DNA from 3 places in the Klebsiella scottii genome. Region 3 is predicted to be linked to each of the others. Evidence: riboswitches for the same ligand, from Rfam matches in the RefSeq annotation. Region 3 holds a riboswitch; each other region holds the start of a gene.
The links. A riboswitch is a leader RNA that binds a small molecule or an ion and turns the genes downstream of it on or off. The one in region 3 is predicted to bind thiamine pyrophosphate.
Positions count from the first base shown of each region.

Region 1: linked by a shared signal. The riboswitch ahead of QFI97_RS15360 (TenA family protein) and the one ahead of thiB (thiamine ABC transporter substrate binding subunit) in region 3 are both predicted to bind thiamine pyrophosphate.
Region 2: linked by a shared signal. The riboswitch ahead of thiM (hydroxyethylthiazole kinase) and the one ahead of thiB (thiamine ABC transporter substrate binding subunit) in region 3 are both predicted to bind thiamine pyrophosphate.

Region 1 covers NZ_JARXNI010000020.1:1,629,362-1,639,858, reverse strand. The annotation lists gene QFI97_RS15400 (SDR family NAD(P)-dependent oxidoreductase) at 1-577, shown strand, start outside; gene QFI97_RS15395 (LysR substrate-binding domain-containing protein) at 596-1,483, opposite strand; gene QFI97_RS15390 (DUF4865 family protein) at 1,583-2,092, shown strand; gene QFI97_RS15385 (pyridoxal phosphate-dependent decarboxylase family protein) at 2,194-3,675, opposite strand; gene QFI97_RS15380 (diaminobutyrate--2-oxoglutarate transaminase) at 3,685-5,070, opposite strand; gene QFI97_RS15375 (ABC transporter substrate-binding protein) at 5,377-6,312, opposite strand; gene QFI97_RS15370 (ABC transporter permease) at 6,340-7,080, opposite strand; gene QFI97_RS15365 (ABC transporter ATP-binding protein) at 7,077-7,805, opposite strand; gene QFI97_RS15360 (TenA family protein) at 7,802-8,497, opposite strand; TPP riboswitch at 8,563-8,664, opposite strand; gene QFI97_RS15355 (GGDEF domain-containing protein) at 9,348-10,497, shown strand, end outside.
Region 2 covers NZ_JARXNI010000020.1:436,135-446,631, reverse strand. The annotation lists gene QFI97_RS09870 (GntR family transcriptional regulator) at 1-507, opposite strand, end outside; gene thiD (bifunctional hydroxymethylpyrimidine kinase/phosphomethylpyrimidine kinase) at 549-1,349, opposite strand; gene thiM (hydroxyethylthiazole kinase) at 1,346-2,122, opposite strand; TPP riboswitch at 2,157-2,253, opposite strand; gene QFI97_RS09855 (hypothetical protein) at 2,605-2,934, opposite strand; gene QFI97_RS09850 (universal stress protein) at 3,134-3,556, shown strand; gene QFI97_RS09845 (LysR family transcriptional regulator) at 3,593-4,516, opposite strand; gene QFI97_RS09840 (adenine deaminase) at 4,641-6,449, shown strand; gene QFI97_RS09835 (NCS2 family permease) at 6,452-7,795, shown strand; gene QFI97_RS09830 (LysR family transcriptional regulator) at 7,792-8,706, opposite strand; gene QFI97_RS09825 (RcnB family protein) at 8,883-9,200, shown strand; gene apbC (iron-sulfur cluster carrier protein ApbC) at 9,314-10,423, opposite strand.
Region 3 covers NZ_JARXNI010000017.1:158,250-168,746, forward strand. The annotation lists gene sgrR (HTH-type transcriptional regulator SgrR) at 1-1,051, shown strand, start outside; TPP riboswitch at 1,112-1,258, shown strand; gene thiB (thiamine ABC transporter substrate binding subunit) at 1,291-2,274, shown strand; gene thiP (thiamine/thiamine pyrophosphate ABC transporter permease ThiP) at 2,250-3,860, shown strand; gene thiQ (thiamine ABC transporter ATP-binding protein ThiQ) at 3,844-4,545, shown strand; gene QFI97_RS01000 (DedA family protein) at 4,532-5,296, opposite strand; gene araC (arabinose operon transcriptional regulator AraC) at 5,425-6,270, opposite strand; gene araB (ribulokinase) at 6,608-8,317, shown strand; gene araA (L-arabinose isomerase) at 8,328-9,830, shown strand; gene araD (L-ribulose-5-phosphate 4-epimerase) at 9,913-10,497, shown strand, end outside.

The sequences.
Region 1 (10,497 bases), on a different contig from region 3:
TGCCGCCGTCGAGCAGCGTCTGCGGGAAGATACGCGCATCGGCATTCTGATTAACAATGCCGGCACCGCCATTCCCGGCGACTTTCTCAGCCAGAGCGGCGAGGAGCTCTCCCGGCTGATTGCGCTCAACGTAACGGCGGTGACCCGCCTGGCCCATGCTATCGCTCCCCGGCTGGCGGCCGTGGGGGAAGGGGCTATTGTCAACATTGCCTCGGTTGTCGGGCTGGCTCCGGAAATGGGCCTGACGGTGTATGGCGCAACTAAAGCCTTTGTGCTGTTTCTCTCTCAGGCTCTCGACGTGGAGCTGGCCGCGAAAGGGATTTACGTCCAGGCGGTGCTGCCTGCGGCGACCCGCACCGAGATCTGGCAGCGCAGCGGCCAGGACGTTGATGCCATTCCCGGCCTGATGGAGGTGGATAAACTGGTGGATGCGGCGCTGGTGGGTTTCGACCGCCGCGAATTAGTCACCATTCCGCCGCTGCACGATGAAACGCAGTGGGGGGCCCTGAACGCGGCGCGCCAGGCGATGCTGCCCGGCTTCGCGCAGTCGGAACCGGCGCCGCGCTACCGCGCCTGACGCCTTCGCGTGACGTTGTCACCTGAGCGTCAGCCCGCCCAGCGCCTCGGCCATCAGCTGTCCGAGCATCGCGCAGGCGGCGGTATTCCGCGCCTGAAGCGGATTCTCTTCGAGACCGATAGCCAGGGCGCCGGGGGATGGCAGCAGGGCGCCTGCGGCATGCAGATTCTCCGGCATGCCGATTTTGGTTCTGACCGTCAGGCCTAATCCGGCCTGCACCGCCGCCCAGACGCCGCTGAGGCTATGGCTAACAAACATCACCTGCCACGGAATGGCGGCCGCGTCGAGAGCGGCGATAGCCCTTGAGCGCATCAGGCACGGGCTTTCAAACATCACCAGCGGAAGCGGCTCGCCCGCGGCCAGCAGGGCGGCGACGTCGAGGTCCGGATGATGAATCCACTCCAGCTGGCACTGACCCAACGTTGGGCCGCTATCGTCGGTTTGCCAGAGCAGCGCCATATCCAGCGTGCGTTCGGCCAGCGCCTGGCGCAGCGGGAGATTGCGGTCCACTCTGGCGACGATCCGCAGCTGCGGGTGGTGACGTTTAAACTGGCCGAGGATCCCCGGCATCAGGGATTCGCCAAAATCCTCCTGCATCCCAATGCGGATCTCACCGGTAAGCCGTTCGCCTTTTAGAGCGCGTAGGGTCTCATCGTTGAGCTCCAGCATGCGCCGGGCATAGCCCATCAGCTTTTCTCCCTCGGCGGTGAGCGCCAGGTGACGACCCTGTTTCACCACCAGCCCGGCGTCGCACTGCATCTCCAGCTTCTTAAGCTGAGCGCTGACCGCGGAGGTTGAGCGCGAAAGACGTACCGCCGCCTGGGCAAAGCTGCCGCACTCGATCCCGGTGACAAAGGTGCGTAGCGCATCGAGATCCAGCGCCGGAGTAAGCTTTTCCATAATCATCCTCTTATTCAGGATGATGACTCCTGAATTATTCGATTTTCAGGAAGATACTGTGGCATCACACTGGGCTCAACGTCAACATTACCTTCCGGAGTTACCATGATCGTTATGCAGTATCGCTTTACGCTGCCCGCTGACTATGACATGTCGATTATTGAGCGCCGCATTCGCCACGGCGGCGCAAAGCTGGACGGCTTTCCCGGCCTGTTATTTAAAACGTACCTTTACTCTCGCAGCGATGACCGCGCCGGGGCTATAAAGGAGAACCGCTATGCTCCGCTGTACGTCTGGCAAAACGCAGAGGCGATGGCGCGCTTTCTGCAGAGTCCGGGGTTTGCCGGCCTGTGCGCAGACTTTGGCTGGCCGCGGATCGAAAGCTGGCTGGCGCTGCGCGTCCCGGCGGTCGGGGAGGTGATGGATAAGTCCTGGCTGAGCGTCAAAAAGCGCGCCATCGCTCCGTTTAGCGATCTGGCAAACCTCGATCTGCAGGGGCAGCTCTGCGCATGGGACCTGAGCCGCTGGCAGCTGCTGGAGGTCAGCTTTGGCGATGCGCCCTCGGATGAAGGAGAGAGTTATCGCATCGGCTACGTTGCGCGAGGAGAGGCGTAAAAAAAAGCCGATAAGGTGAGTTATCGGCTTTCGGGAGGAGGCGGGGCGGCAAGGGCCGCTATCCCGGATCGGGCGCAGGCGCCGCAGTCCGGGAGTTCAGCTTACTTTGCCAGCACTTCCTGGGCGGTGCGTTCAACCAGATTCAGCAGCACCTTGACGTCATCGAGGGTGACGATCGGGTTGAGCAGCGTCAGCTTCAGGCAGGTCACGCCGTTGTGCTCGGTGACGCCGACGTTGGCGCGACCGGAGTCCAGCAGCGCGTCGCCGATGCGCTGGTTAAGCAGGGCGATAGCCGCATCGTCGCTGCCCGCCGTCTGCTGCGGGCGCGAACGAAACAGCACGCTCGCCAGCTGCGGCTCCATAACCAGCTCCAGCGTCGGCTGGCTGGCAACGTATTCAGCGACGTTTTTCGCCATCGTCACGCCGTGATCGATAATTTCCGCGTACTGTTTCTGCCCCAGCGCTTCCAGCGCCATCCACAGCTTCAGCGCGTCGAAGCGGCGGGTGGTCTGCAGCGATTTGGACACCAGGTTCGGTACGCCGTTTTCTTCATCGAACTCGGAGTTCAGGTAGGCCGCCTGATAGCGCATCAGCTCGTAGTGGCGCGCGTCTTTTAGCAGGAACGCGCCGCAGCTGATGGTCTGGAAGAACTGCTTGTGGAAGTCCAGGGTGATGGAGTCCACGCACTCAATGCCGTCCAGGTAATCGCGGTAGTGCCCGGAAAGCAGCAGCGCGCCGCCCCAGGCCGCATCCACGTGCAGCCAGATCTGATGCTCCGCCGCAATGCCGGCAATCACGCGCAGCGGGTCGATAGCCCCCGCGTCGGTGGTGCCTGCCGTCGCCACGATCGCCATGATCTGCTCGCCGTTGGCCTGCGCTTCGGCAATTTTCGCCTTCAGATCTTCGACGTCCATGCGCGCAAAGCGGTCGGTTTTGACCAGGGTGACCGAACGGTAGCCGAGGCCCATCAGCGCCATGTTCTTCTGCACCGAGAAGTGGGCGTTTTCAGAACAGAACACTTTGTATTTGCGGATATCGCCCGGCAGACCATCCTGCTGAATCGAGTGCCCCTGGCGGGCGAAGAAAGCATCGCGCGCCAGCATCAGGCCCATCAGGTTACTCTGGGTGCCGCCGCTGGTGAAAACGCCGGCGTCGCCTGCCCGGTAGCCCACCTGGGCGCGCAGCCATTCGATCAGCTTCATCTCAATGATGGTGGCCGACGGGCTTTGGTCCCAGGAGTCCATACTCTGGTTGGTGGCGTTAATCAGCACTTCCGCCGCCTGGCTTACCACCAGGCTTGGGCAGTGGAGATGCGCCACGCACTGCGGGTGATGCACCGACAGGCTGTCTTTCAGGAAGTACTCGATCGCACGTTCAATCGCCGCCTGGTTGCCCAGACCCTGTTCGGTGAACTCAAGGGTAATGCGCTCGCGCAGCTCGGCGACGCTTTTGCCTTGATACATCTCAGGCTGCTTGAGCCACTGCGCGACGGCCTGGCTGGTCTGAGCGATAACCTGCTGATACGCCTCAATGCTCTGCGGCGAACCGGCAAGGATCGGATTCAATTGGGACATGGCGGTCACTTACTCCACTCAGACCGGTTTTACGCCGGCGGCCAGCAGGGCCTGTTCAAATTTGTCGAAGAAAATCTCCAGCTCAGCGTTGCTGATCAGCAGCGACGGCAGCAGGCGCAGGACGCAGCCGTTACGGCCGCCGCGCTCAAGGATCAGGCCCGCTTCGAAGCATTTTTTCTGCAGCAGGGCAGAGAGCGCGCCGTCTGCCGGGTAGCAGCCCATGTGATCCTGAGCTTCGTTCGGCTTAACGATTTCGATGCCGATCATCAGACCGAGACCGCGAACGTGACCAATGACCGGGTAGCGTTTTTGCATTTCGGCCAGCTTGCCTTTCAGCCACTCGCCCTGGGCCGCAACTTTACCGGCGATGTCGTTCTCTTTCAGGTGACGCAGGGTGGTCAGGCCGGTTGCCATTGCCAGCTGGTTGCCGCGGAAGGTGCCGGTGTGGTGACCAGGTTCCCAGGCGTCAAACTGCTTCTTGATACCAAGAACGGCCAGCGGCAGACCGCCGCCTACGGCTTTGGACATCACGATGATGTCCGGCTCAATGCCCGCGTGTTCGAAGGCGAACAGCTTACCGGTACGCGCGAAGCCGGCCTGGACTTCATCGATAATCAGCAGAATGCCGTGCTCCTGGGTCACTTTACGGATGCGCTGCAGCCACTCGACCGGCGCCGGGTTCACGCCGCCTTCGCCCTGAACGGCTTCAAGGATCACCGCCGCAGGCTTACGCACGCCGCTTTCAACGTCGTTGATCAGGTTTTCGAAGTAGTAGGTCAGCGCCTTCACGCCGGCTTCACCACCAATGCCCAGCGGGCAGCGGTACTGATGCGGGTACGGCATAAACTGCACTTCCGGCATCATGCCGTTAACCGCTTCTTTCGGTGACAGGTTGCCGGTCACCGACAGCGCGCCGTGGGTCATCCCGTGGTAGCCGCCGGAGAAGCTGATGACCGAAGAACGGCCGGTGTATTTTTTCGCCAGCTTCAGCGCCGCTTCAACGGCGTCAGCGCCGGACGGGCCGGTGAACTGCAGGCAGTATTCTTTACCTTCGCCCGGTAATAAAGAGAGCAGGTATTCGGAGAAGCGATCTTTTAACGGAGTTGTCAGATCGAGGGTATGTAACGGCAAGCCGCTGGTAATGACACTTTGGATGCTCTGCAGCACGTCAGGATGGTTATGACCAAGAGCCAGGGTTCCAGCACCGGCAAGGCAGTCCAGGTACTGTTTGTTATCCGCATCGGTCAGCCATACGCCTTCCGCTTTGGTAATGGCCAATGGCAGCTTGCGCGGGTAACTCCTGACGTTCGATTCGAATTCGGCCTGACGGGCCAAAAAGGTTTCGTTGTTTGCGTCCAATAAATCTGCACTTAAAGTATCAATACGGACTTTATCCGTCATCATATCACTCCCACAACCAGCGTTACGGTTGAACCCTGGTTGAATAATTGGTTTAAGAAAATGAATCGCCATTCATAAAGCGCGCACAATATATGGCTTTTTAAATCCGCATTCAACGTTTTATTTATTGCGCTATTTTTACGTTATTTTTACATTGTTAAATTTAATGATAAATGGCTGATTTTTATCCGTTATTTTAACGTTCATAAAACCATAAAAAGTGTAATTATTAGTGTAGGATTTTACCCTGTTTTATTACCGCTTCGCTGACGCCGCTGGCGGAAATAGTTCCGCCAGCGGTAAGGTTACTCAACGCAGTTCGATAGCGTACTGCGATAAAGGTGTGATTTTTTTAACCAACTTATTGTTAAACAAAAACTGTTCGTAGGCTTCGTAGCGCGGCTTATCAAGCGCCGCCGGATCGGTGGCGAACAGCGGTATCGTTTGCAGCCACGCCTGCTTGTTGAGCTCGGTATTCAGCTCCGGGTGAGCGGCGGCGAAGGCCTGCCAGGTCTCCTGCGGGTGGGCGCGTAGCCAGGTCACGCCTTTTTGCAGCGCGACGAGGAATTTTTTGATTTTCGCCGCGTGCGCTTCATCCCGGTTGGCGACAATCACCAGCTCGTCGTAGGCCGGCACGCCGTAATCCTCTACGTTCATGACCTGCGGCTCTTTGCCCTGCAGCTTCAGCTCCAGCGCCTCAATATTGCGGTAGCCGCCGATAACCGCGTCGACCTGGCCAGCAAGCAGGGCGCTGGTCAGCTGGAAGTTAACGTTGATCAGCTTGATACTTTGCGGATCGATATGCGCCGACTGCGCCATAGTTGCCAGCGTCGCCTGTTCGATGCCGCTCACCGAGTAGCCAACCTTTTTCCCCTTCAGGTCGGCGGGCGTTTTGATGCTCTTATCCAGCGCAATAATAGTGTTTAACGGCGAGTTAATCAGCGTCCCGACGCGCACCAGCGGCAGGCCCTCATCGGCGAAAAAATGCACCTGCGGCTGGTAGGTTATGGCCAGGTCGGCCTGGCGAGCGGCCACCAGCCGCGGCGGCAGCGCCGGGTCGGATGGCGGAATGATTTTGACGTCGAGGCCCTGTTCTTTAAAGGCGCCAATCTGTTCCGCAACCATAATCGGCGCGTGATCCGGGTTGATATACCAGTCCAGCACCAGGGTTAGCTTCTCGTTCGCCGCAGCGTGTGCGCTGATAGCCGCGCTGAGGGCCATCGCGGCAAAAATACGTTTATTCATGGTATTCCTTATTATCCGTACAGGTCATTATTCCGGCGTCCAGTCGATCAGCCGGTGCAAGAAAGCGTCGACCGCCAGCCACAGCAGGACGGTCAGCAGCACTAAAATAAACAGGGCCGCAAAGCAGATGTCGGTCTGCAGCCGGGCGTTGGCGTTGAGCATGACGTAGCCGAGCCCTTCGGCTGAGCCCACCCATTCGCCGATGATGGCGCCAATCGGCGCGACGGCGGCGGCCATCCGCAGGCCGGACCCCAGCGCCGGCAGCGCGGCCATCAGCCGCACGTGGCGCAGCTGTGCGCCAAAGGAGGCGCCCATCGTGCGGGCCAGATCGAGATAGTCGTGATTGACCCGCCGCAGGCCGTCAAAGAACGCGGAGGTGACGGGGAAGAAGATCACCAGCACCGCCATCATCACCTTGGCGCTCATTCCGAAGCCAAACCACAGCACCAGCAGAGGGGCGAGAGCGAACACCGGGATGGCCTGGCTGGTCAGCACCAGCGGCATCAGCCAGCGCTGCAGCCGCGGCGAGACGATCATGCAGAGCGCCAGCACCACGCCGAGCAGGACCCCGAGCAGCAGTCCGCTGAGAATTTCGCTTAGCGTCACCAGGGTATGCCAGCCCAGATACGCGCGGTTGAGCCACAGGGCGCCGGCGACCGCCGATGGCGAAGGCAGCAGAAAGGCGGGGATCCCGCTGCGGGTCACCAGCCACCAGACCAGCAGCAGGCCGCCAAACACCACCGGGCCGCGCAGGAGTTTGCCCCTCATCCGTCGGCCCTCATCAGTTGCTGCAGCAGTTCCGCCTGGCTGGCAAGCAGCGCGGGATCGTCCGCCGCCCGCGGCGGCAGGCCAGACAAATGGTGCGAATCGTCGATCCCGCCCGCGGACGGCGCGAGCACCAGCAGACGGTGGCTCAGGCGGCAGGCTTCCATCGGATCGTGGGTAATCAGCACCACGGTCCGGTCGGCCAGCAGCTCAGCCGCCAGGGTTTGAATACGCGTGCGGGTGATGGTGTCGAGGGCGGAGAAGGGTTCATCCATTAAGACCACGGGGCGGTCTTCATACAGCGTGCGGGCCAGCGCCGCGCGCTGACGCATTCCGCCGGAGAGCGACGCCGGGCGATCGTCGGCGCACTGCTCCAGCCCGACCTGGCGTAATAAGGTTGTCACGCGCGAACGGTCAACGCGCTCCCCGCGCAGGCGCGCGCCAAGCGCTACGTTATCGCGCACGTTCAGCCATGGATAGAGCAGGTCCTTCTGTCCCATCCACGCCAGCCGTTTCGCCACGGGCAGCCCGTCGCTGGCGTAGACCTGGCCGGACGTCGGCGCCGCGAGGCCGGCGATGATGCGCAGCAGGCTGGTTTTTCCGGCGCCGCTGGCGCCCAGCAGGGAGACCCACTGCCCGCCGGGGATATCGAACGATAAATCCTCAAAAACGACCCGCGAACCGAAGCGTAACCCCAGTCCCCGGACGTGGATGGCCGGGGGAGTCACGCCGACGCCTCCGTTACCGCATTCAGCCCCATCTGCCAGAAGTTGGCCTCCAGCCGCGTGGCGGTGGTGAAGATGGCGCTGAGCTCAGCGAATCTCGACTCGCCGCCGCGCTGCTGCCAGAGGGTTTCCAGCAGGGCGATCGCCGCGTTGACGCCGTTGAGATAGCCTTCGTCGCCATAGTTGCGGATCCACGAGGCGTAGGGATTATCGCTCAGGCGGGTCTGCGGACTATGCAGCAGCCCGAGCCCAATTTCTGCGTAACCGGCCACGCAGGGCATCAGCGCGGCCAGCAGATCCAGGGCGTCGCCGGAGTGGCCGATATCCAGCACGTAGCGCGTGTAGTTGACCGTCTCAGACGCCTCCGGCTCGGCGGCCATGATCGCTTCATCCAGCCCCCAGCCGGCGCAGTAGCCGACGTGCAGCGGCAGCTCGCTGAGGATGGCGTTCATCGAGGCCGCCGCGGCGCGCATCTCCGGCAGCGTGCGCAGCTTGCTGACCAGCAGGGCATAGCTGCGGGCAAAGTGGATCAAAAACAGATAGTCCTGCGTCAGGTAGCGGCGGAATGCGCGTTCGGGCAGGGTGCCGTCAGCCAGCTGATGTAAAAAGGGATGGGCGACGTAGTGCTGCCAGTCGCGTCCCGCCTGCTGGCGCAGACGACCGTAGATACCTTGAGTAAATGCGGGAAGAATCACAGGACCTCCTGATTAAGGGGAGATCCGGGCGTGCAGAAGTATGAACAGGCAATGGCGGAAAACTGGCAAAATTGCCGACCCGTCCCTTCGCTGGCATGACCCAGATCAGGTTCAAAGGGTTCGGCTTACGCCATCTCAGCCCTCACGGGACACCCCTCGGTAGGGCCATGTTATACGGCATTCACTTTTTGATTACAATCCCGGCTTCGGGTCATTGCGCCAGGGGATTGCGCTCCGTTTAAGTGACGGTGTCACGTGGTCATTAGCTGAAAAGTGCACGACGGCCACGGGCAGGGAAATTTTTATAGCTAATTAGTGTGATTTATCGCGCTTTTTTATCTAAAAGTAAGGCGAAAACCGGCCGCCGGCAGTGGGGACCTCCGCGGCGCGTACTATATATTCTCATAGGCTGAAAGCCATTATTCTTCAGTGACCTGGGGAGTAAAAAACCATATCGCCTGGAGAGTGCATGAAGCCGCTATTCCCCCGGCAGCAGCTGGCGCCGGGCAGCCCCTTGAACGCAGAGAAAAACAGGCGTCCGGCGAGAGAAAAAGCTCGCGGAAAGAGGTAAAGTGACCCGCAGAAGATGGACAGAAAAGATACGACTAACTCTGTTGGTTTCCTCTCTCCATTTGAAATGAATTGAATAATAGGTACCAATGCTGGTCGGGAGCGGTGAGTCACGTTTTTTGCCTGCTCAGACACCGTCTGTGATTAAAAATGGGTCTATAATTGGCGCTTCTGCGTCATCCCTTTGAACTCTCTGATTAATTTGATTTTGCGCCAGCAGGCGATAAATGCTCATGTGACTGGATTACAGATAGACGATGTATAGAGGGTGGAGGGCGGCATGCTATTAAAAGAATTAATTATTTTCGACCTGTTAGCCACCCCCGTCTGGGTGGTTCATCCTTTCAAAGAGCGCATCCTCTACAGCAACCAGGCCTCCAGAACCCTCAGCGGCGATATGTCGCTGGATGAGATGCGCAAAGGGACATTCTCCACCTGCCCGGAAGTGAGCCTGCAGAATTACCTCTATTACTGCAAAAATATTGCCGAGATTTTTGAAGTCTGGACAATTAATTCCGCCGACGGCCAGACCTCGATTTACTGTAAAACCACGCTGATTAAATCAGAAGAATATGACACGCTGATTCTCTTCGAAGCGGTAAAGCTGCTGCAGCAAAATGAGTCTATCAATACCTCCTCCCGGCATTACCAGCGGCGCAGTAACGGTTTTTTCTCCCGCTTTTTTATGACCAACTCCGCGCCCATGTTATTAATCGATCCTCACCGGGACGGCAGAATTATTGATGCCAATATTGCCGCGCTGCGCTTTTATAATTACACCTCGGATGAAATGCGGGCGAAGCATACCTGGCAGATTAATACTTTGGGCCGCGATGTTCTGCCGATCATGCGCAACGTCGCAAGCCTGCCTGGAGGCCATAAGCCGCTCAATTTCACCCATATTCTCGCCGATGGCTCCATTCGCCACGTTCAAACCTACGCCGGTCCGGTGGTGCTATACAATATTCGCCTGATGCTCTGCATCGTGCATGACGTAACCGAAGAGGTGCATTTAAGGCGCGAGCTTGAGTTTTCAGCTTCGCACGATCCGCTGACCGGTCTGCTTAACCGGCGTGAGTTTTATCGCATCGTTGATTCCGCTTCGTTTACAGCTGGCGGCTTCTGCCTGCTGCTGGTTGATGTCGATAACTTTAAGGCCATTAACGATAGCTACGGCCATCAGAAAGGCGATGAGGTTTTACTGGCGATTTCCCGGATCCTTGAATCGACGGTGACGCATCAGGACAAAATATATCGCTGGGGAGGCGAGGAGTTTCTGTTATTTCTTCCCGAACGCTCCATCGCGATGGCGCTGCAAATGGCGGAAACCATTCGCCTTGCGGTTAGCGGCCATCAAATGCCGGATCATCCCAGCCCGGTTACCGTCAGCATCGGCGTCGCCGATCGTCAGGATGATGAAGAGATCGACC
Region 2 (10,497 bases), on a different contig from region 3:
GACGTCGTGGATAAGATGCGCGGGAACCCACGACTCCTCAAGCGATACCGCCGCTTCATCCACGTAGCGGATGCGCTTGAGCATAAACACGTCGCTGCCTGCGGCAATCGCCAGCTGCTGCGCGACCTCCTCCGGGCATTTGACGATCCGCTTATTGACCCACAGGGTGTCGGGCTTTTTACCCCGCAGCACAACCTGCTGGGTAAAGCCGCGCGCCTCTTTCAGCGAATACTCGAAAATATTGTTGACCCGGGTGCCGTAGCCCTGGGCGCGCGTAACCACGCCTTCATCTTCCAGCGTCCGCAGCGCCTTGCGCACGGTGATACGCGATACGCCGGTAAGCTGACTCAAATCGCGCTCGCCGGGAAGGATATTACCGTTCTCCAGCCAGCCGCTGCGCACGGCGTCCTTGATGGTGTCAGCAAACCTGATATACAGCGGCGCGTTATCCGTCGCGGCCATGCGTTCAACGAGCTGGTGAATCAACCGGGTATGCGCCTGTTCCATTTGTCTTTTCCTGACTGAAATCTGGCGTCAGTATATCAGGCTTACCACCAGGCGTGGAAATGGTGCACCGGACCAATCCCCTGCCCCACTTCCAGCGAATCCGCCTGCGCCAGCGCCGCTGAGAGCCAACCTTTGGCTTCGGCAACCGTTTGTCCCCAATCGTGGTAGCGCGGACGCAGCGCGGCCAGCGCGGCGGAGAGCGTACAGCCGGTGCCGTGGGTATTTTTGGTCCTGATCCGCGGGGCGGTGAAGCGCTGCTCGCCTTCGGCGCTAAAGAGCCAGTCCGGACTTTCGGCATCGTCCAGATGACCGCCCTTCAGCAGCACCGCGCCGCAGCCCAGCGCCAGCAGCGCCCGGCCCTGCTCAAGCATCTCTTTTTCATTCTGCGCGTGGGGCGCATCCAGCAGCGCCGCGGCCTCCGGCAGGTTTGGCGTTATCAGCGAAACCTGCGGCAATAGCCGGGTGCGTAGCGTCGCCACCGCCGAGGCTGACAGCAGCGGATCGCCGCTTTTCGCCAGCATCACCGTATCCAGCACCACGTTGGCGATCCGGTAGCGCGCCAGCCGCTCGGCCACGGCTTCGACAATATCCGTTTCCGCCAGCATGCCAATTTTGGTGGTATCGATACGGACGTCGCTGAACACCGAGTCCAGCTGGGCGGCAACAAAATCAGGCTCGATGCGGTACACCGACTGCACGCCACGGGTGTTCTGCGCCACCAGCGCGGTGATCACCGAGCAGCCGTAGGCGCCGAGGGCGGAAAAGGTTTTAAGATCGGCCTGAATCCCCGCGCCGCCGCTGGGGTCGGTGCCGGCAATCGTTAAGGCGTTAATCCGCTTCATTGATGGTCCTCCTCGTACAGCGCATCAAGGAACGCCGGGGTAAAGCTGCCCGGGCCGCCCTGACGGGCCGCCAGCCCGCCCGCCAGCTTCATCAGGCCGCAGGCCGCCGCGACGTTTTCCAGCCGGTCGCCGGGAAGCGCCGTACTGGCGGCAACTACCGCAGACAGGGCGCAGCCGGTGCCAACAACGCGGGTCATCAGGCGATCCCCACCGCTTACGGCGCGCGTGCGCTGGCCGTCGGTGACGTAATCCACCTCACCGGTCACCGCAACCACCGTATTCAGCTGACGCGCCAGCGCCTGGGCGGCCGGCAGCGCCGCCGCCGCGGTATCGGTGGTATCGACCCCGCGCCCGCCGCCGCTCATCCCCGCCAGGGCCATAATCTCCGAGGCATTGCCGCGAATGGCGGCCGGCTGCAGGGTTAACAGATCGCGACAGAATTCGCTGCGCAGAGTGAGCGCGCCGACCGCAACAGGGTCCAGCGCCCACGGCTTGCCGGCCTGCTGCGCGCTGCGGACAGCCGCCCGCATGGCGTCGGCGCGGTCGACGGTTAAGGTTCCGACATTAATTAACAGCGCATCGGCAATGGCGGCAAACTGGCCTGCCTCCTGCGGGTCAATCACCATCGCGGGGGAAGCGCCAATCGCCAACAGGACGTTGGCGGTGAAAGTCTGCACCACGTCGTTGGTCATGCAGTGAATAAGGGGGGAATGGCGGCGAAAAAGATGTCGCAGATGCGCGATATGCGCGGGGTTCAGTTGCTCAGCTTGCATCGTTTGCTCCAGCCAGGCGATGAAGAAGCAACGACCTTGCGGTCTCTGACTTCCCTACGCTGGCATTATCCAGATCAGGTGGTACGGGTTTTTCTCAGCCTTCACAAGGAAGGGCACCCCGAGTCATTTAATTCAAAATCAAAAACTTGCGATTAACATTCCGTTAATCTCTGATCAGGATAATGCCATCGGGAAGTCAAAGACACAACCTTTCTAAAAACAGCATACGTCCCGCCAGTGACCCACGCTGGGGACCATAAGAGCAAACCAAAACACGCGGCATCCCCGGTGGCGCTATCGCGATATGTCGAGATAATGAGCTACAAAATGTAGAAAATGTGAAGATTGTCATTGACAACTCTGGATTTAGGAAAACGCTGAATAGAAATTCATAACGGAATGATAATCTGTCTACTCCAGTTCAGGAGTTGAAGATGAAAAAAATAATCCTTTTCGTGCTTGTAGTAGCAAGTGTCTCCAGTTTATCCGGATGTATCATGCCCTGGTGGGGACCAGGTGGCGGAGGCGGTGGCGGAGGTCCGATGCAAGGGCCTGGTGGCGGTGGTGGTGGTGGTGGCGGTGGATTTGGTGGAGGTCATGGTCCGGGCTGAATCTAAAACACAGGCATAAAAAAAACCGGACGGGAAACCGCCCGGTTTAGTTGATCTTATTCGTTCTTTTCTCATTAAGATAATGCCGAATAGCGCTATCGAATCCGTAATTTTTAATACGATCAAGCAGGCTGGAACGACGACAATCAGGCCGACATTAATAATCGCGTCGTCGTTTGTACCGTCTAAAATCCACTGCATCAACGGCAGGTTGCCAGTGGACTAACCCCGCCGCCGCTCGTGGGGGATGCTTTACCGTTTTCCAGCCCCCGGAACATGCGCTTCCCGCCCTGATTTCCCTGCCCTTTTTACGCACATATCGATTTGCTTTCGCCGCTACCCGGGCACAAGATTAGCAGTGGGAATAATGTTTTGCGCAGATAACCATCCGAGGTGGGCTATGTCCGTTTATCACCATGCGCTGGTGCTGATTAACAGCAGCATTGACGGGGCTCCGCTGCTTCAGCACGCGGCTAAAATGGCCGAAGAGAACGCCATGAAGATAACCATCGCCCATATCAGTACCGACTATCGGGCGCTGAACTACGTTTCCGACAGCCTGATGGATGATGACGTCTCGCAGGAGGTGATCCAGGCCAAAGCCCTGCTCAACGAACTGGCTACCACCGTCGCCCTGCCGGTGCAGACGCTGGCGCTGGTCACCGCCCGCCGCTTTGCCGACGTCGAGGAGTGCGTGCGCCAGCGCAATATCGATTTGATTATTGCCGGCCACCGCAACCGCCTGCTGGGGGTGATGGCTTCCCGCTCCCTCGAGTACATCAATCACCTCAGCGTGGACGTGCTGATTAAGCACCTGCCCTGACCCACCGCTGCGGCCTCCCCGAAAGAGTGGGGCTGATTACGGATTCACTTCCCGCAGCGAACTCAGCAGCAACGCGAAGCTGGACTCAATCAGCGGCGGTAGCGGCTGCGGCCCGCGCATTAGCGCCACGGTGCGGCTCAGCGCGGGCTGCTGCAGCTGGGCTATCTTCAGCTGCGGATCGCATAAATGGGTGGTATAGAGCTCGGGCAGAATGGCTATCGCCAGGCGCGACCGCACCAGGCCATACAGCGTTTCGATATAGTCCACCTGATAACGCGTATTCAGCGTCAGGCGATGGCTCTCCGCCAGCGCCCCCACCAGCCGCTGGATATTGCCTTTCGAGAACACCGCGATATCGCGACCGGCCAGCAGCTTCCACGGCAGATGCGGCTGGCTGGCGAGCGGATCGTCGCCGTGCAGCACCGCCACAAACGGGTCCTCGCGCAGCGGATAAACCTGCAGCTCTGCGGGCAACGAGCTGTCGATGGCGCCCACGGCGAAATCAATCTGCCCGCTCAGCAGTTCGCGCACCAGCGCGTCGTTGGCCCGATCGTGAAACTCGACCCGCAGGCGCGGAAAGGTCTCGGCCAGGGTCTGCGGCAGCAGGGGAAAAAGCAGCGAGCTGACCGACGGCATCAGCCCAATGCGCACCGTACCGTCGCCGCCGGCTTCGACAATCTGCCGCATATCATCAAACGCCAGCTGGGCCACGCTCAGCACGCGCTGCGCGTGGGGCAGGATCGCCGCGCCCAGTTCGGTTAGCGTGACCGAAGAGGCGGTGCGGTTCACCAGCTTGCCGCCGAGCACCGCCTCCACCTGCCGCAGCGCGCTGCTCAGCGCCGGTTGGCTGATGGCCAGCCGGTTGGCGGTATCGGTAAAATGACGCAGCTGCGCCAGGGTAACAAAATACTGTAGCTGCTTGAGAGAAAGCGCGGGCAGCCGCTGCCACGGTTCGGTCATGTTATCCATCGCTGAGAGTGAGCAGGCAGAATAACCCGAGCTTATCGGGCGATAAATTTATTCATCTGGGCAAACGTTTGCTGTGCCCCTAGAGTATCGCCATTATCCTTGTGCCGGAGTTGTTATGTCCAGCAGTGCTGAAAACCGCCGCCGCGCCGTGCAGGCCGCCCGGGGCGAATTGCCGTTCGATCTCTTACTCACCGGGGGAGAGATCGTTGATATGGTCACCGGGGAAATCCGCGCCGCCGACGTCGGCATCGTCGGAGAGATGATTGCCAGCGTCCACCCGCGCGGTAGCCGCAGCGATGCCGCAGAATCCCGCGACCTGCAGGGCGCATACCTCTCTCCGGGGCTGATGGATACCCACGTCCACCTCGAAAGCTCCCATCTGCCTCCCGAGCGCTACGCGGAAATCGTCCTCGCCCAGGGAACGACGGCGGTATTTTGGGATCCGCACGAGCTGGCCAACGTTCTCGGCGTGGAGGGCGTGCGCTACGCCGTTGCCGCCAGCCGCAATCTGCCGCTGGAGGTGATGGTCGCCGCCCCCTCCAGCGTCCCGTCCACGCCGGGGCTGGAGATGTCCGGCGCGGATTTTGCCGGAGAAGAGATGACCACCATGCTGGCGTGGCCGGAAGTGCGCGGCGTGGCGGAAGTGATGGATATGCACGGCGTGCTGCACGCCAGCGAGCGGATGCAGGAGATAGTCCAGGCGGGTCTCAACAGCGGCAAGCTGATTGAAGGCCACGCCCGCGGGCTGAACGGCGCGGATCTGCAGGCCTATCTGGCCGCCGGCGTCACCTCCGATCATGAGCTCACCTCGGCGGAGGATGCGCTGGAAAAACTGCGCGCCGGCCTGACGCTACAAATTCGCGGCTCGCACCCCTATCTGCTGGAGGATATCGTCAAGGCGCTGAAAACCCTGCCGCATCTCTCCTCGCAAATCACCGTCTGCACCGACGATGTGCCGCCGGATATGCTGCTGGAAAAAGGCGGCATTATCGCCCTGCTAAACCTGCTGATCGGGCACGGCCTGCCGGCCACCGATGCCCTGCGCTTCGCCACGCTGAACGCGGCGATCCGCCTGCAGCGCAATGATTTAGGCCTGATTGCCGCCGGTCGTCGCGCGGACCTGGTGGTGTTCCCCGCGCTGGATAAGCTGCAGGCGCGCGAGGTCTATGTCGCCGGGAAGCTGATTGCCCGGGACGGACAGCTGCGCCAGCCCATTCCTGCGGCCACCGACGTCACGCCGCCGCGCGATACCCTGCAGCTTGCGCCGCTGAGCGCCGACGACTTTATCCTCAAGGTCGGCGGTATTCGCCACGGCGTCGCCCGCCTGCGGCATATTCGCGGCGCGCGTTTTACGCAGTGGGGGGAAGTTGAGGTGCAGATCCGCGACGGCAGCGTCCAGCTGCCCGACGGCTTCAGCCTGATTTGGGTCAAGCACCGCCACGGGCGCCATCAGGCGACGCCGCAGATTGCCCTGCTTGAGGGCTGGGGCGAGCTGCGCGGGGCGATTGCCACCAGCTACTCCCACGACTCGCACAACCTCGTGGTGCTCGGGCGAGACGCCGAAGAGATGGCGCGGGCCGCCAACCGGCTGATCGCCTCCGGCGGCGGCATGGCGCTGGCGCAGCGGGGAGAAATTCTGGCCCATGTCGCCATGCCGATTGCCGGGATGCTTTCCGACCTGCCGGCGGCGGAGCTTGCGCGCCAGTTCCGCGAGCTGCGCGATCTGAGCGCCGAGATTGCCGACTGGGAGCCGCCGTACAGGGTGTTTAAGGCCATCGAAGGAACCTGCCTCGCCTGTAACGCCGGGCCGCATTTGACCGATTTGGGTTTGACCGACGGCACCACCCGCCGGATCGTCGACCCGCTGATAGCCTGCCGGGAAACCCCGGAGCATACCAACAACAATAATCACCACGGAGCCTGATAATGGCTGACAACACACTTCCTGCATCAACCCGGGGCAGCTGGCTGGAACGGCGATTTTCCCTCTACTCACGCGGCAGTACGCTGCGTACCGAGTGCCTGGCGGGGGTCACCGGCTTTCTCGCCGCCGCCTATCTGCTGGTGGTTATTCCCGGCCTGCTGGCGGTAGGCGGGATGGATAAAGGCGCGGTTACCACCGGAACGATTCTGGTCTTCGTCGCCGGAACGCTGCTGATGGCGTTCTACGCTAACCTGCCGTTTATCGTCGGCCCCGGCATCGGCGGATCGGTGCTGGTGGGCGTCACCCTGGCCGGTAGCGAAGGTATCGGCTGGCAAATCGGCCTCGGCATCGCCTGCTGGTCCGGAATTCTGTTTTTCCTGTTGACCAAATTCGGCCTGCGCGAGGTAGTGACCCGCTCGGTGCCGCAGTCGATCAAGCTGGGGCTAACGGCCTCCATCGGGCTGTTCGTGGCGGTTCTCGGCTTTCGCAACGCCGGCCTGGTGCTGGCGAATGCGAAAACCAACGCCCTGATGCTCGGCGATTTCCTGGCCCCCGGCGCGCTGGTGGCGCTGTGCGGCCTGTTTCTCGCCATTGCGCTGCAGGCGCGGCGCATTCCGGGCGCGATTCTGTGGGCCATCCTCGTTGCCACCCTCGTGGGGATCCCGGCCGGCGTCACCCGGCTGCCGACCAGCTTTATCGCCATGCCGCACTCGCTGACGCCGGTGCTCGGTCACGTCGATATGCTCGGCGCGCTGAATATCGCCTTTCTGCCGTTTCTGTTTATCTTTTTCGCCTCTGAGTTCTTCTCCACCATGGGGACAACTCTGGCGGTAGGCGGCGAGGCGGGCCTGCTGGATGAGGAGGGCAATATGGTGCACATCAACCGGCCGTTTATGGTCGACTCCATCGCCGCAGCCATCGGGCCGTGGGTCGGTATTCCGGCAGCCACCGCGCTGATTGAGTCCTCCGCGGCGGCCGAAGCGGGCGGCAAAACCGGGCTGACGGCGCTGGCGGCGGCGGTGATGTTCCTGCTGATGCTGCTGTTTACCCCGATTGCGCTGATGATCCCTAAAGAGGCCACCGCGCCGGCGCTGATCCTGATTGGTCTGAATATGTTCAGCGGTCTGCGCAAGGTCGATTTAGCCAACTTTACCGACGGGCTACCGGTGTTAATGATGGTGATGATCACCCTTATTGCCAACAGCTTTGGTACCGGCATCGCCGGCGGGCTGCTGTTCTATATCGTGATTAAGGCCGTTGCCGGAAAGTGGCGCGAGATCCCGTTAGGGCTGTGGATCCTCGCGATCCCGCTGGTCTACTACTTCGCGACGCTGGTAAGGCACTAAGGCGCCGGGCGCTGGTTCTGCAGCGCCTCGCAGCGGGCCTTCACCTCTTCATAGAGCAAACGCACCGCGGCAGAGAGCTGCTTGCGGTGCGGGCAAATCATATTCAGCGGCACCCGGTCGCCCTGATACTGCGGCAGGAGAACCTTCAGCCGCCCGGCGCGAATATCGTCGCTGACGTCGAGCCAGGATTTGTAGGCAAACCCCTCCCCGGCAATCGCCAGACGGCGAATCACTTCCGCATCGTCGCTGACGATAACGCCAGAAACCTGCACGTGCTGAACCTCCCCCGCCAGGCTTAATGACCAGCGATCGAACTGCCTGCCGCGCAGCACGTACAGCAGAGCGTTACGCTGCGCCAGCTCCTCCAGGGTCTGCGGTTCGCCGTGTTCGGCGATCCACGCCGGGGAGGCCACCAGCACCCGGCGGTTTTCCGCCGCCACCGGCAGCGAGATAAACGAGGCGTCGTCGTTATCGCCATAGCGAAACGCCACGTCGACCGGATCTTTAAACACGTCGGTGCGATGATCGGAGAACAGGATGCGCAGCCTGAGCTCCGGGTAGCGCTGGCGAAAGGCGCGAAACACCGTCAGCAGCAGATTGCGCCCAAGGTCGGAGGGCACCGCAATTTGCAGCGTGCCGCGGATTTCGTCATCCGGTAGCTGGATTTTTTGCAGCCCGGCGTGCAGGGTGTCGAGCATCTGCGTCGCATAGGGCAGCCAGGTCTCCCCTTCGGGGGTCAGGCGCAGGCTGCGGGTTGAGCGGGCAAAAAGACGGATATTCAGCGTGGTCTCCAGACGCTTAATCGCCGCGCTCACCTGCGCCGGCTGCTGCCCGACCTCCCGCGCCGCGTCGCTGAAGCTGCCGAGCGCCGCCGCGCGGACAAATAACGTCAGATCTTCCAGCCTGAACATATTAACTCCCACCTCCGAATCGCCGGACTTTTCCTAAAACTGGCGCAGTTCGCTGAATCGCGTAACCGGCACCATCGTTTGCTTACATTTTTAATCAACCAGTACTTGCCATCGCCGTCATGCTTCGGAATGATACGAGGCTGCGATTTTGTGTCCAGGATAATAATGAGGAATTTATGCGTAAAACAAAAATGCTGCTTCTGGGCGTACTGCTGGCGAGCGCCGGCGTCGTTGGGTCGGTTTCCGCCGCCGATCTGCAGAAATATGAGCTGGACGGCGTCACCTCCGACTTCCAGCAGTTTCGCGTAGGCGATACCGTACCGGCGCTGTATATGACCCCGGAGTACACCATTAAGCAGTGGCAGCAGCGCCACCTGCCTGCGCCAGACGTTAACACCCACTGGACCTACATGGGCGGCAGCTATGTGCTGGTCACCGAGCCTGAAGGTAAAATTGTCAAAATTTACGACGGCGAGATTTTCTACCAGCACTGATTGCAAGGCTCACGCAGCGCGCAGCGGCCGCTAGCCGCAACGAAAAACGCCCGGTCCTTCTGCTGCTCCCGCATGGCGCAGCGAAGTCCCGGGCGTTGTTTTACGCGCGGCGGTTAAACCGCGCGGAAGGCGATCTCGCTGGGAATAACCTCACCTTGCCAGTAGAGCTGGGCCGCCACGCGCCCTGCCAGCTGGCGATAGATATCGGTAAACTCGCTTTCCGGGCGGGCGATCACCGTCGGGGTACCGTTATCCAGGTCCTCACGCAGATGAATGTGCAGCGGCAGCTGGGCCAGCAGCTGGGTATGATATTGCTCCGCCAGCTTCTGCGCGCCGCCGGTGCCAAAGATAGGCTCATGGTGACCACAGTTGCTGCAAATATGCATGCTCATGTTCTCCACGATACCCAGCACCGGCACCTCCACTTTTTCGAACATCACAATGCCCTTTTTGGCATCGATCAGCGCGATGTCCTGCGGCGTGGTGACCACAACCGCGCCGGTCACCGGGATGTTCTGCGCCAGCGTCAGCTGAATGTCGCCGGTGCCTGGCGGCATATCCAGCACCAGGTAGTCGAGATCCGGCCACAGCGTCTCCTGCAGCATCTGCATCAGCGCCTTGCTGGCCATCGGGCCGCGCCACACCATAGCGTTGTCGTCAGTCACCAGATAGCCGATCGAGTTGGTGGCGAGGCCGAATTTCATAATCGGCGCCATATGGGTGCCGTCCGGCGAGGTGGGACGCTGATCTTCCGCGCCCAGCATGGTAGGAATCGACGGGCCGTAAATATCGGCGTCGAGAATCCCGACTTTGGCCCCTTCCGCCGCCAGCGCCAGCGCGAGGTTAACCGCCGTAGACGATTTCCCGACCCCGCCCTTACCGGAGCTCACGGCAATAATATTCTTCACGCCGTTGACGCCCGGCTGGTTTTTCACCCGCTTCAGGGTGGCGATGCTGTGCGTCAGCTTCCAGTCGATAGCCTGGGCGCCGGTAATGCGCAGCAGATCGGCGCTGCACTGCTCTTTCAGGGCTTCAAAAGCGCTGTGCCAGACGAACGGCATCTGAATCTCGATATGCACGGTGTCGTCCAGCCAGGCGACGTGGTGCAGCGCCTTCAGCGCGGTGAGATTGTGCTTCAAAGTGGGGTGCTGAAAATTAGCCAGCGTTCCGGCGACCATCGCGCGTAGACGTTCGGGGGATTTGGCCTGGGATTGCGAATTCATCCCGACTCCTTTGTTGTTATGAGATGCTTTCAGTAATGATTGAGTTTATCACAGCTGGGGATTATCCATATATG
Region 3 (10,497 bases):
CGCCTCTTTGCAGCGCAGCAACGCCCTGCCGCTCTACTCCCATATTGAGCGCATCGTCTCGCCTACCGCCTGGACGCTGGATATCCATCTGACCCAGCCGGATCGCTGGCTGCCGTGGCTGCTGGGCCAGGTTTCCGCGGTGATACTGCCGCGCGAATGGCAGTCGATGGAGAACTACTCCGCGATGCCGATCGGTACCGGGCCCTATGCGGTGGCGCGCAATAACCAAAATCAGCTAAAGATCCATGCCTTCGACGACTACTTCGGCTATCGGGCATTAATTGACGAGGTCAACGTCTGGGTGCTGCCGGAGATTGGCGAAGAGTCGAACGGCGGCTTAACCCTGCAGGGCACCACGCAGAGCGAGAAAGCCGTCGAAAGTCGTCTGGAAGAAGGCTGCTACTACCTGCTGTTTGATTCCCGCAGCCCGCTTGGCGCCAATGCAGCCGTACGCCAGTGGCTGAGCTATCTGTTCCAGCCGGCGAACCTGCTCTATCACGCGGGCGAACATTACCAGGGCAACTGGTTCCCGGCCTACGGCCTGCTGCCGCGCTGGCACCACGCGCGCAGCCACGCCTGCGAGAAGCCCGCGGGCCTGGAGTCGGTGACGCTGACCTATTACCAGGACCATATTGAGCATCGCGCGATCGGCGGCATTATGGCGACGCTGTTAGCCGAACATCAGGTCAGGCTGGAGATTCGGGAGCTGGAATACGCGGAATGGCATCGCGGCGAGGTTGTCAGCGATATCTGGCTAAACAGCGCCAACTTTACCCTGCCGATCGACTTTTCCCTGTTCGCCTGGCTTTATGAAGTTCCGCTCATTCGCCACTGCATCCCGATTGACTGGCAGGAGGATGCCGGCCGCTGGCATGCGGGCGAGTTAAACCCCGCAACCTGGAGTCAGCAGCTGCTGGCTAATCAAACGATCGTGCCACTGATCCACCACTGGCTGATGATCCAGGGCCAGCGCAGCATGCGCGGTGTGAGAATGAACACCCTCGGCTGGTTTGATTTTAAATCGGCGTGGTTTGCGCCGCCGGAACCCTAGAGCCTTGCCACCTGGCGCGGAAGCACTTTCGGTCAGCTAACAAAATCATTACACTGGTCGCCGTTCTCAACGGGGTGCTAATAAACATACGCGATATCGTTCAGGCTGCATCAAGGCAGCCTGAACGATGAAGCGTCTGGGCTGAGAAAATACCCGTCGAACCTGATCCGGATAACGCCGGCGAAGGGATTTGAGGCTCACTCAAAATCCTTTGCCACCCCTTTTTTGTGAGGTGCAAAGTGTTGAAAAAATTACTCCCGCTGCTGGTGCTGGTCGCCGCTCCCGCGTTGGCTAAACCCGTTCTCACCGTTTATACCTACGACTCCTTTTCTGCGGACTGGGGCCCAGGCCCGGCCGTCAAAAAGGCTTTTGAAGCCGACTGCGGCTGCGAGCTGAAGTTCGTGGCGCTGGAAGATGGCGTCTCGCTGCTGAATCGCCTGCGCATGGAAGGCAAAAACAGCAAAGCCGACGTGGTCCTCGGACTGGACAACAACCTGCTGGAAGCGGCGGCGCAAAGCAAGCTGTTCGCCAAAAGCAACGTGCCGACCGACGCGCTTACGGTCCCTGGCGGCTGGAACAACGATACCTTCGTACCCTTTGATTACGGCTATTTCGCCTTCGTCTACGATAAAAACAAGCTCAAAAATCCGCCAAAAAGCCTGAAAGAGCTGGTTGAGAGCGATCGGAAATGGCGGGTGATCTACGAAGATCCGCGCACCAGCACGCCGGGCCTCGGCCTGCTGCTGTGGATGCAGAAAGTGTACGGCGACAAATCCCCGCAGGCCTGGGAGAAGCTGGCGGCGAAAACCGTCACCGTGACCAAGGGCTGGAGCGAGGCCTACGGCCTGTTCCTGAAGGGGGAAAGCGATCTGGTGCTGAGCTATACCACCTCTCCGGCTTATCACATTATCGAAGAGAAAAAAGATAACTACGCGGCGGCCGCTTTCAGCGAAGGCCACTACCTGCAGGTCGAAGTGGCGGCCCGCACCGCGGCCAGCAAGCAGCCGGAGCTGGCGGAGAAGTTCCTTAAGTTTATGGTCTCTCCGGGTTTCCAGAATGCGATTCCGGCGGGCAACTGGATGTACCCGGTCACCCAGGTGACGCTCCCTGCCGGCTTTGACGCGCTGGTCAAACCGCAGACCACGCTGGAGTTCACTCCGCAGCAGGTCGCTGGCGAACGACAGAACTGGATTAACGCATGGCAACGCGCCGTCAGCCGCTAACTATCGGCTGGCTGCTGCCGGGCCTGACGGCCGCCGCCGTGCTGGTCGTAGTGGCGCTGGCCGCTTTTCTGGCGCTCTGGAGCAGCGCGCCGGAGGCGGCCTGGCTGGCGATCGTTCGCGACAGCTATCTCTGGCACGTCGTCCGCTTCTCCTTCTGGCAGGCGTTTCTCTCGGCGCTGCTTTCGGTGGTGCCGGCTATTTTTCTTGCCCGCGCCCTTTACCGGCGCCGCTTTCCCGGCCGCACGCTGCTGCTGCGCCTGTGCGCGATGACTCTTATCCTGCCGGTGCTGGTGGCGGTATTTGGCATCCTGAGCGTTTACGGCCGTCAGGGCTGGCTGGCGGCGGCTTTTAGCGCGCTGGGATGGCGGTGGGATTTCTCCCCTTACGGGCTGCAGGGAATTCTGCTGGCGCACGTCTTCTTCAATATGCCGATGGCGACCCGCCTGCTGCTGCAGGCGCTGGAGAATATTCCCGGCGAACAGCGGCAAATTGCGGCCCAGCTTGGCATGCGCGGCTTTCACTTTTTCCGCTTCGTGGAGTGGCCGTGGCTGCGGCGGCAAATTCCTCCGGTGGCGGCGCTTATCTTTATGCTCTGCTTCGCCAGCTTCGCTACCGTACTCTCCCTTGGCGGCGGCCCTCGGGCCACTACCATCGAGCTGGCGATCTACCAGGCGCTGAGCTTTGATTACGACCCGGCTCGCGCGGCGATGCTGGCGCTGATCCAGATGAGCTGCTGCCTCGGGCTGGTGCTGCTCAGCCAGCGCCTGAGCAAGGCCTTGGCGATCGGCGTGACCCACGTTCGCGGCTGGCGCGACCCTGACGATCGCCTGCACAGCCGCCTGACCGATTTCGTGCTCATCGCGATCGCGCTGCTGCTGCTGCTGCCGCCGCTGCTGGCGGTCGTCATCGATGGCCTGAATAACAATCTGCCGCGGGTGCTGTCCCAGCCTGCGCTATGGCAAGCCTTCTCGACCTCCCTGCGCATCGCGCTGGCCGCCGGCATACTCAGCGTTATTCTGACGATGATGCTGCTGTGGAGCAGCCGCGAGCTGCGCATCCGCCGCCGCCCGCTGGCCGGCCAGGCGCTGGAGCTCAGCGGAATGCTGATCCTCGCCATGCCGGGAATTGTGCTCGCGACCGGCTTCTTTTTACTGCTCAATAATAGCGTTGGCCTGCCCGACTCCGCCGACGGCATCGTTATCTTCACCAATGCGCTGATGGCGATCCCCTATGCGCTGAAGGTGCTGGAAAACCCGATGCGCGACGTCGCCGTGCGCTACGGCATGCTCTGCCAATCGCTGGGGATGAGCGGCTTTACCCGCCTGCAGGTCGTAGAGCTTCGCGCCCTGAAGCGCCCGCTGGCCCAGGCGCTGGCCTTTGCCTGCGTGCTTTCGATCGGTGATTTCGGCGTGGTGGCGCTGTTCGGCAACGACGATTTCCGCACCCTACCGTTCTATCTGTATCAGCAGATTGGCGCCTATCGTAGCCAGGACGGTGCCGTTACCGCCCTGCTGCTGCTGGCGCTGTGCTTTGTCCTCTTTACCGTGATTGAGAAGCTACCGGGGCGTGATGTTAAAACTGAATGATGTAACCTGGCTGTACCAGCACCTGCCGATGCGTTTCACCCTCTCCGTACAGCGCGGCGAACGCATTGCGGTACTCGGCCCCAGCGGGGCGGGGAAAAGCACGCTGCTGAATCTGATCGCCGGCTTTTTGCCGCCGGCGAGCGGCAGCATCGTCATCGACGGTCAGCCGCATACCGATACGCCGCCCGCCCGTCGCCCGGTATCAATGCTGTTTCAGGAAAATAACCTCTTTAACCATCTCACCATCCGCCAGAACATCGGCCTTGGCATGCACCCCGGGCTTAAGCTGAGCGCCGGGCAAAACGCCAGTCTGCAGGCTATTGCCGAACAGATGGGCCTTGATTCCCTGCTGGAGAGGCTTCCCGGCGAGCTATCCGGCGGTCAGCGGCAGCGGGCGGCGCTGGCGCGCTGTCTGGTGCGCGAGCAGCCGGTACTGCTGCTGGATGAGCCGTTTTCCGCGCTCGATCCGGCGCTGCGCCAGGAGATGCTGATTTTGGTCGCAGAGGTTTGCCAGCGCCGGAATTTGACGCTGCTGATGGTGTCGCATAGCGTGGAGGATGCGGCCCGCATCGCCCCGCGATCGCTGGTGGTGGCCGACGGGCGTATCGCCTGGGATGGCGCCACCGATGCGCTCTTAAGCGGCAACAGCAGCGCCTCCCATCTGTTAGGGATCAGCGCGCGATAACCTGGTGCAGAATATTGAGATAGACCGGCATCAGCGGGTGGCGAATCGCCACGGTTAACGCCACGCCCGCCAGCGCCAGCGCCAGCGGCGTCAGCCACAGCAGACGCGTACGCGGCAGCAGTCGGGTCAGACGATCGCTTGTTTTCGCGCTACGCCACAGTCGCCAGCATAGCCAACCGGCCAGCCACGCCAGCAGCGCGGCGCTCAGCAGCAGCCACTTAAAGCTGGCGCTGTTCTCATCGGCGGGAATATCAATGGCCGCGCCGGCAAGAATGCCTGGTAAAAAGTAGAGCGGCGGCCACAGCAGACAGCCAATAATATTCGGCAGAATAAACTTCGCGACCGGCAGGTCAAGCATTCCGGCAACCATCGGCACCAGCGGTCTCGTCGGCCCGACGAAGCGCCCGATCAGGATCGTGACCATGCTGTGCTGGTGCAGCGCGTGCTCGGTCTTATCAAGCAGCGCTTTGTTTTTCTTCATAAACGACCAGCGATGCAGCGGTTTTTTAAACCGCCAGCCGAGCCAGAATGAAATCCAGTCACCGAATAAACAGCCGACGATCCCCGCCAGCCACGCCTGCCAGAAGTTAACCTCACCGCTGCCGATCAGCGCGCCCAGCCCGGCCATCATCACCGTACCCGGCAGTATCAGCCCCACCAGCGCCAGCGATTCAAGAAAGGCGACCAGCATCACGGCTATCAGCGAGTAGACCGTGGATTGGGTGATAAAATGTTCCAGCAATGCTTGCATAGTGTGCCCGGTTTAAAAACGAAGCACGGATTCTCCAGAGCCGTCGCGCCTTCGTCAAGCCATCAATTGTCTGAATAGTTTACTGGTTGTGACAATTTTCCGGGGCATCATTTCACTTTATTTACGTTTTATTCACATCCTGCGCGGAATTCGCTCGGGCTGGCGCCGGTGCATTTTTTAAATACCCGCGAGAAATAGAGCTGATCTTCAAAGCCAACGTTGCGTCCCACCGTGGCGATGGGCATTCGCGTGGTGCTCAGCAGCAGCTTGGCCTGGCTGATGCGCTGATCTTCCCGCCACCCCAGCACGCTGATGCCCAGCTGCTGGCGGAACAGGTGCGACAGCCGCGACGGCGACAGACACACGTGCTGGGCGACGCTGGCGATATCAAAATGGCTGTCCGCCAGGTGATCGCTAATGTACTGGCAGGCGTCGCGGACCCGGTTATCCAGCGGCGGGTACAGGGATTCGTTAATGGCCTCCATGCGCCGCAGCAGCAGCTGTTCCAGCAGATTGATCGCCAACAGCTCAGAGTAGCGCCCGGCCCCCTGTCCGGCGTCGACGATCTGGCCGAAAAGCTCGCCAAAGCGCGCCTGCCACTGCTCATCGGGACGGAAAAATCCGGTGTGGGCGAAAATCGTCGGCCAGTTCAGCCATTCGTGCCAGTAGGCCCGCGGGCGGAAGTAGACCCACTGGTGATACCACTCGCGGGCATCAGGGTGGCGGCCGTAGTGATGAATTTCCCCCGGCGGGAAGAGTAAAATATCGCCAGGCCGGCAGACAAACTGTTCGTCCTGGTTGTTGATCACCCCTTCACCGCGAATCGTCAGATTAAGAATAAAACCTTTCATGCCGAGCGGGCGGTCAATAAAGAAATCCAGATAGCTATCCGCATCAATCGGCGTCAGCCCCGTAACCAGGTGGGCGTTAAAAGAGTAGCCCGGTAGCAAAGGATCGTTTTGTGTTTCAGCCATAAACTCAGCTCTCCCGGAGAGGCTCTGGACACCAATTGTCCATATTCGTTATTTTATCCCTAAGCGCGCTTCCCGTAATGGGATGCGGGTTGAAATTCGAATTAAAACCCGCCTGATTTCAGCAAAAATCGACGACACCGCTCAATGTAAGCCATTCCAACGCATAACAAAAGTGTCTATAAATACGGCAGGAAAGTCCACATTGAATATTTGCACGGCGTCACACTTTGCGATGACATAGCAATATAGTCCATAAGATTAGCGAATACGGCCTGACGGTTTTTCCCGAGGATATCTACTGTTTCACCATGAATGGTTTTTAGCATGGAGTAACAGCATGGCAATTGCGATTGGCCTCGATTTTGGTAGTGACTCAGTTCGCGCTCTGGCAGTGGAATGCGCCACCGGCGAAGAGCTCGCCTCCAGCGTAGAGTGGTACCCACGCTGGCAGGAGGGGCTATTTTGCGACGCCCCGAATAATCAGTTCCGCCACCACCCGCGTGATTACATTGAATCAATGGAAGCCGCGCTGAAAAGCGTGCTGGCGCTGCTGAGCCCCGGGCAGCGCGCCGCCGTCGTCGGTATCGGCGTTGACAGCACCGGCTCGACGCCGGCGCCTGTCGATGCCGACGGCAACGTGCTGGCCCTGCGGGAAGAGTTCGCCAACAACCCGAATGCGATGTTCGTGCTGTGGAAAGACCATACCGCGGTAGAAGAGGCGGAAGCCATCACCCGCCTGTGCCACCAGCCGGGCAAAGAGGACTACTCCCGCTACATCGGCGGCATCTACTCCAGCGAATGGTTCTGGGCCAAGATCCTCCATGTCACCCGTCAGGATAGCGCCGTTGCGCAGGCCGCGGCCTCATGGATTGAGCTGTGCGACTGGGTTCCGGCGCTGCTCTCCGCGACCACCCGCCCGCAGGATATTCGTCGCGGCCGCTGCAGCGCCGGGCATAAATCGCTGTGGCACGCCGACTGGGGCGGTCTGCCGCCGGCCAGCTTCTTCGACGAGCTCGACCCCATTATCAATCAGCACCTCAGCTGGCCGCTGTTTAGCGAGACCTGGACCGCCGACGCGGCGGTCGGCACCCTCTGCACCGAATGGGCCCAGCGCCTGGGTCTGCCGGAAACGGTCACCATCTCCGGCGGCGCCTTCGACTGCCATATGGGGGCGGTAGGCGCCGGCGCGCAGCCTAATACGCTGGTTAAAGTCATCGGCACCTCCACCTGCGACATTCTGATCGCCGATAAGCAGAGCGTTGGCGCCCGCACGGTGAAAGGCATCTGCGGCCAGGTCGACGGCAGCGTGGTGCCCGATTTTATCGGTCTGGAGGCCGGGCAGTCGGCCTTTGGCGATATCTACGCCTGGTTTGGCCGCATTCTCGGCTGGCCGCTGGAGCAGTTGGCGCTTGCCCATCCGGAGCTGAAAGAGCAGATCCGCGCCAGCCAGAAACAGCTGCTGCCGGCGCTGACCGAAGCCTGGGCGAAAAATCCCTCGCTCGACCATCTGCCGGTGGTGCTGGACTGGTTCAACGGACGGCGCACCCCAAACGCTAACCAGCGCCTGAAAGGCGTAATAACCGATCTGAATCTCGCCACCGATGCGCCGGCGCTGTTTGGCGGCCTGGTTGCGGCAACCGCCTTCGGCGCCCGCGCCATTATGGAGTGCTTCACCGACCAGGGGATCCCGGTCATCAACGTGATGGCGCTGGGCGGCATCGCGCGCAAAAACCCGGTCATCATGCAGGCCTGCTGCGACGTGCTGAACCGGCCGCTGCAAATTGTCGCCTCCGATCAGTGCTGCGCGCTGGGTGCGGCCATCTTTGCCGCCGTCTCCGCCGGCGTATATAGCGATATTCCAACGGCCCAGCAGCATATGGCAAGCCGGGTGGAAAGCACCCTGCAGCCGCGTCCGGCCCAGGCGCAGCGCTTCGAACACCTCTATCAGCGCTACCGGCAATGGTCAGTCAGCGCTGAACAACAGTATCTCCCTTCGGCTGCACAGGCGGAAAAGGCCTCGCAATCTCAGCCAGCTCTCACCCATTAAGGACACCAAAATGACGATTTTTGCTAACTATGAAGTCTGGTTCGTGATTGGCAGCCAGCATCTGTACGGCGCGGAAGCGCTGCGTCAGGTCACAAAGCATGCCGAGCACGTGGTGAACAGCCTGAACGCCGAGGCAAAACTGCCGTGCCGGCTGGTATTAAAGCCGCTGGGCACCACGCCGGACGAAATCACCCATATCTGCCGCGACGCTAACTATGATGATAAATGCGCCGGCATGGTAGTGTGGCTGCACACCTTCTCTCCGGCCAAGATGTGGATTAACGGCCTGACCATCCTCAATAAACCGCTGCTGCAGTTCCACACCCAGTACAACGCGTCGCTGCCGTGGGACAGCATCGATATGGACTTTATGAACCTCAACCAGACCGCGCACGGCGGCCGCGAGTTCGGCTTTATTGGCGCCCGTATGCGCCAGCAGCATAGCGTGGTGACCGGCCACTGGCAGGATCGGGACGCCCATCAGCGCATCGGCTCATGGATGCGCCAGGCGGTCTCGAAACAGGATACCCGTCATCTGAAAGTCTGCCGTTTTGGCGATAACATGCGCGAAGTCGCGGTCACCGATGGCGATAAGGTCGCCGCGCAGATCAAATTCGGCTTCTCGGTCAATACCTGGCCGGTGGGCGATCTGGTGCAGGTGGTCAACGACGTCAGCGAAGGCGATATCAGCGCCCTGGTTGATGAATATGAAAGCAGCTACCGGCTGACTGCGGCAGCGCAGGTCCGCGGCGATAAGCGGCAGAACGTTCTCGATGCCGCGCGTATCGAGCTGGGAATGCAGCGCTTCCTGCAGCAGGGCGGCTTCCACGCCTTCACCACCACCTTTGAAGATTTACACGGCCTGAAGCAGCTTCCGGGTCTCGCCGTGCAGCGTCTGATGCAGCAGGGCTACGGCTTTGCGGGCGAAGGCGACTGGAAAACCGCCGCCCTGCTTCGCATCATGAAGGTGATGTCAACCGGTCTGCAGGGCGGCACCTCCTTTATGGAGGATTACACCTACCACTTCGACAACGGCAACGATCTGGTACTCGGCTCGCATATGCTGGAGGTCTGCCCAACCATCTCCACGGCGGAAAAACCGATCCTCGACGTTCAGCCGCTGGGCATTGGCGGTAAAGCCGACCCTGCGCGCCTGATCTTCAACACCCAAACCGGCCCGGCGATCGTCGCCAGCCTGATCGATCTCGGCGATCGCTATCGCCTGCTGGTTAACACCATTGAAACGGTGCCTACCCCGCACGCTCTGCCGAAGCTGCCGGTAGCCAACGCGCTGTGGAAAGCGCAGCCGGATCTCCGCACCGCGTCCGAAGCCTGGATCATTGCCGGCGGCGCGCACCATACCGTCTTCAGCCACGCCCTGACTCTCGAAGATATGCGCCAGTTTGCGGAGCTGCAGGATATCGAGCTGACCGTCATTGATAACGAAACCCGCCTGCCTTCCTTCAAAGATGCGCTGCGCTGGAACGAAGTTTATTACGCCGGCAAACGTTAAGAGGTCGCCCCCTCTTCTCCCTCTCCGCCGCTAAGGAGAGGAGAAGAGGGAAACCGTGCTGACCCGCTATTCGGAGTACACAATGTTAGAAGATCTGAAACGTCAGGTTCTGGAAGCCAATCTCGCGCTGCCCAGGCACAACCTGGTGACCTTAACCTGGGGCAACGTCAGCGCCGTCGACCGCGAGCGGGGCCTGCTGGTGATCAAGCCTTCGGGCGTCGACTACAGCGCGATGAGCGCTGAGGATATGGTGGTGGTGAGCCTGGAAACCGGCGAAGTGGTGGAAGGGAAAAAGAAACCCTCGTCGGATACCCCAACCCATCGCCTGCTATATCAGGCCTTCCCGACCCTCGGCGGTATCGTCCATACCCATTCACGCCATGCGACCATCTGGGCGCAGGCAGGCCAGTCAATCCCGGCGACCGGCACCACCCACGCCGATTACTTCTACGGCGCGGTTCCCTGCACCCGCCTGATGACCGACAGCGAAATCAACGGGGAATATGAGTGGGAAACCGGGCGCGTTATCGTCGAAACCTTCCGCGAGAACGCCATCGACCCGGCGCAAATGCCCGGCGTGCTGGTGCATTCCCACGGCCCGTTTGCCTGGGGGAAAAACGCGGAAGATGCGGTGCATAACGCGATTGTGCTGGAAGAGATCGCCTAT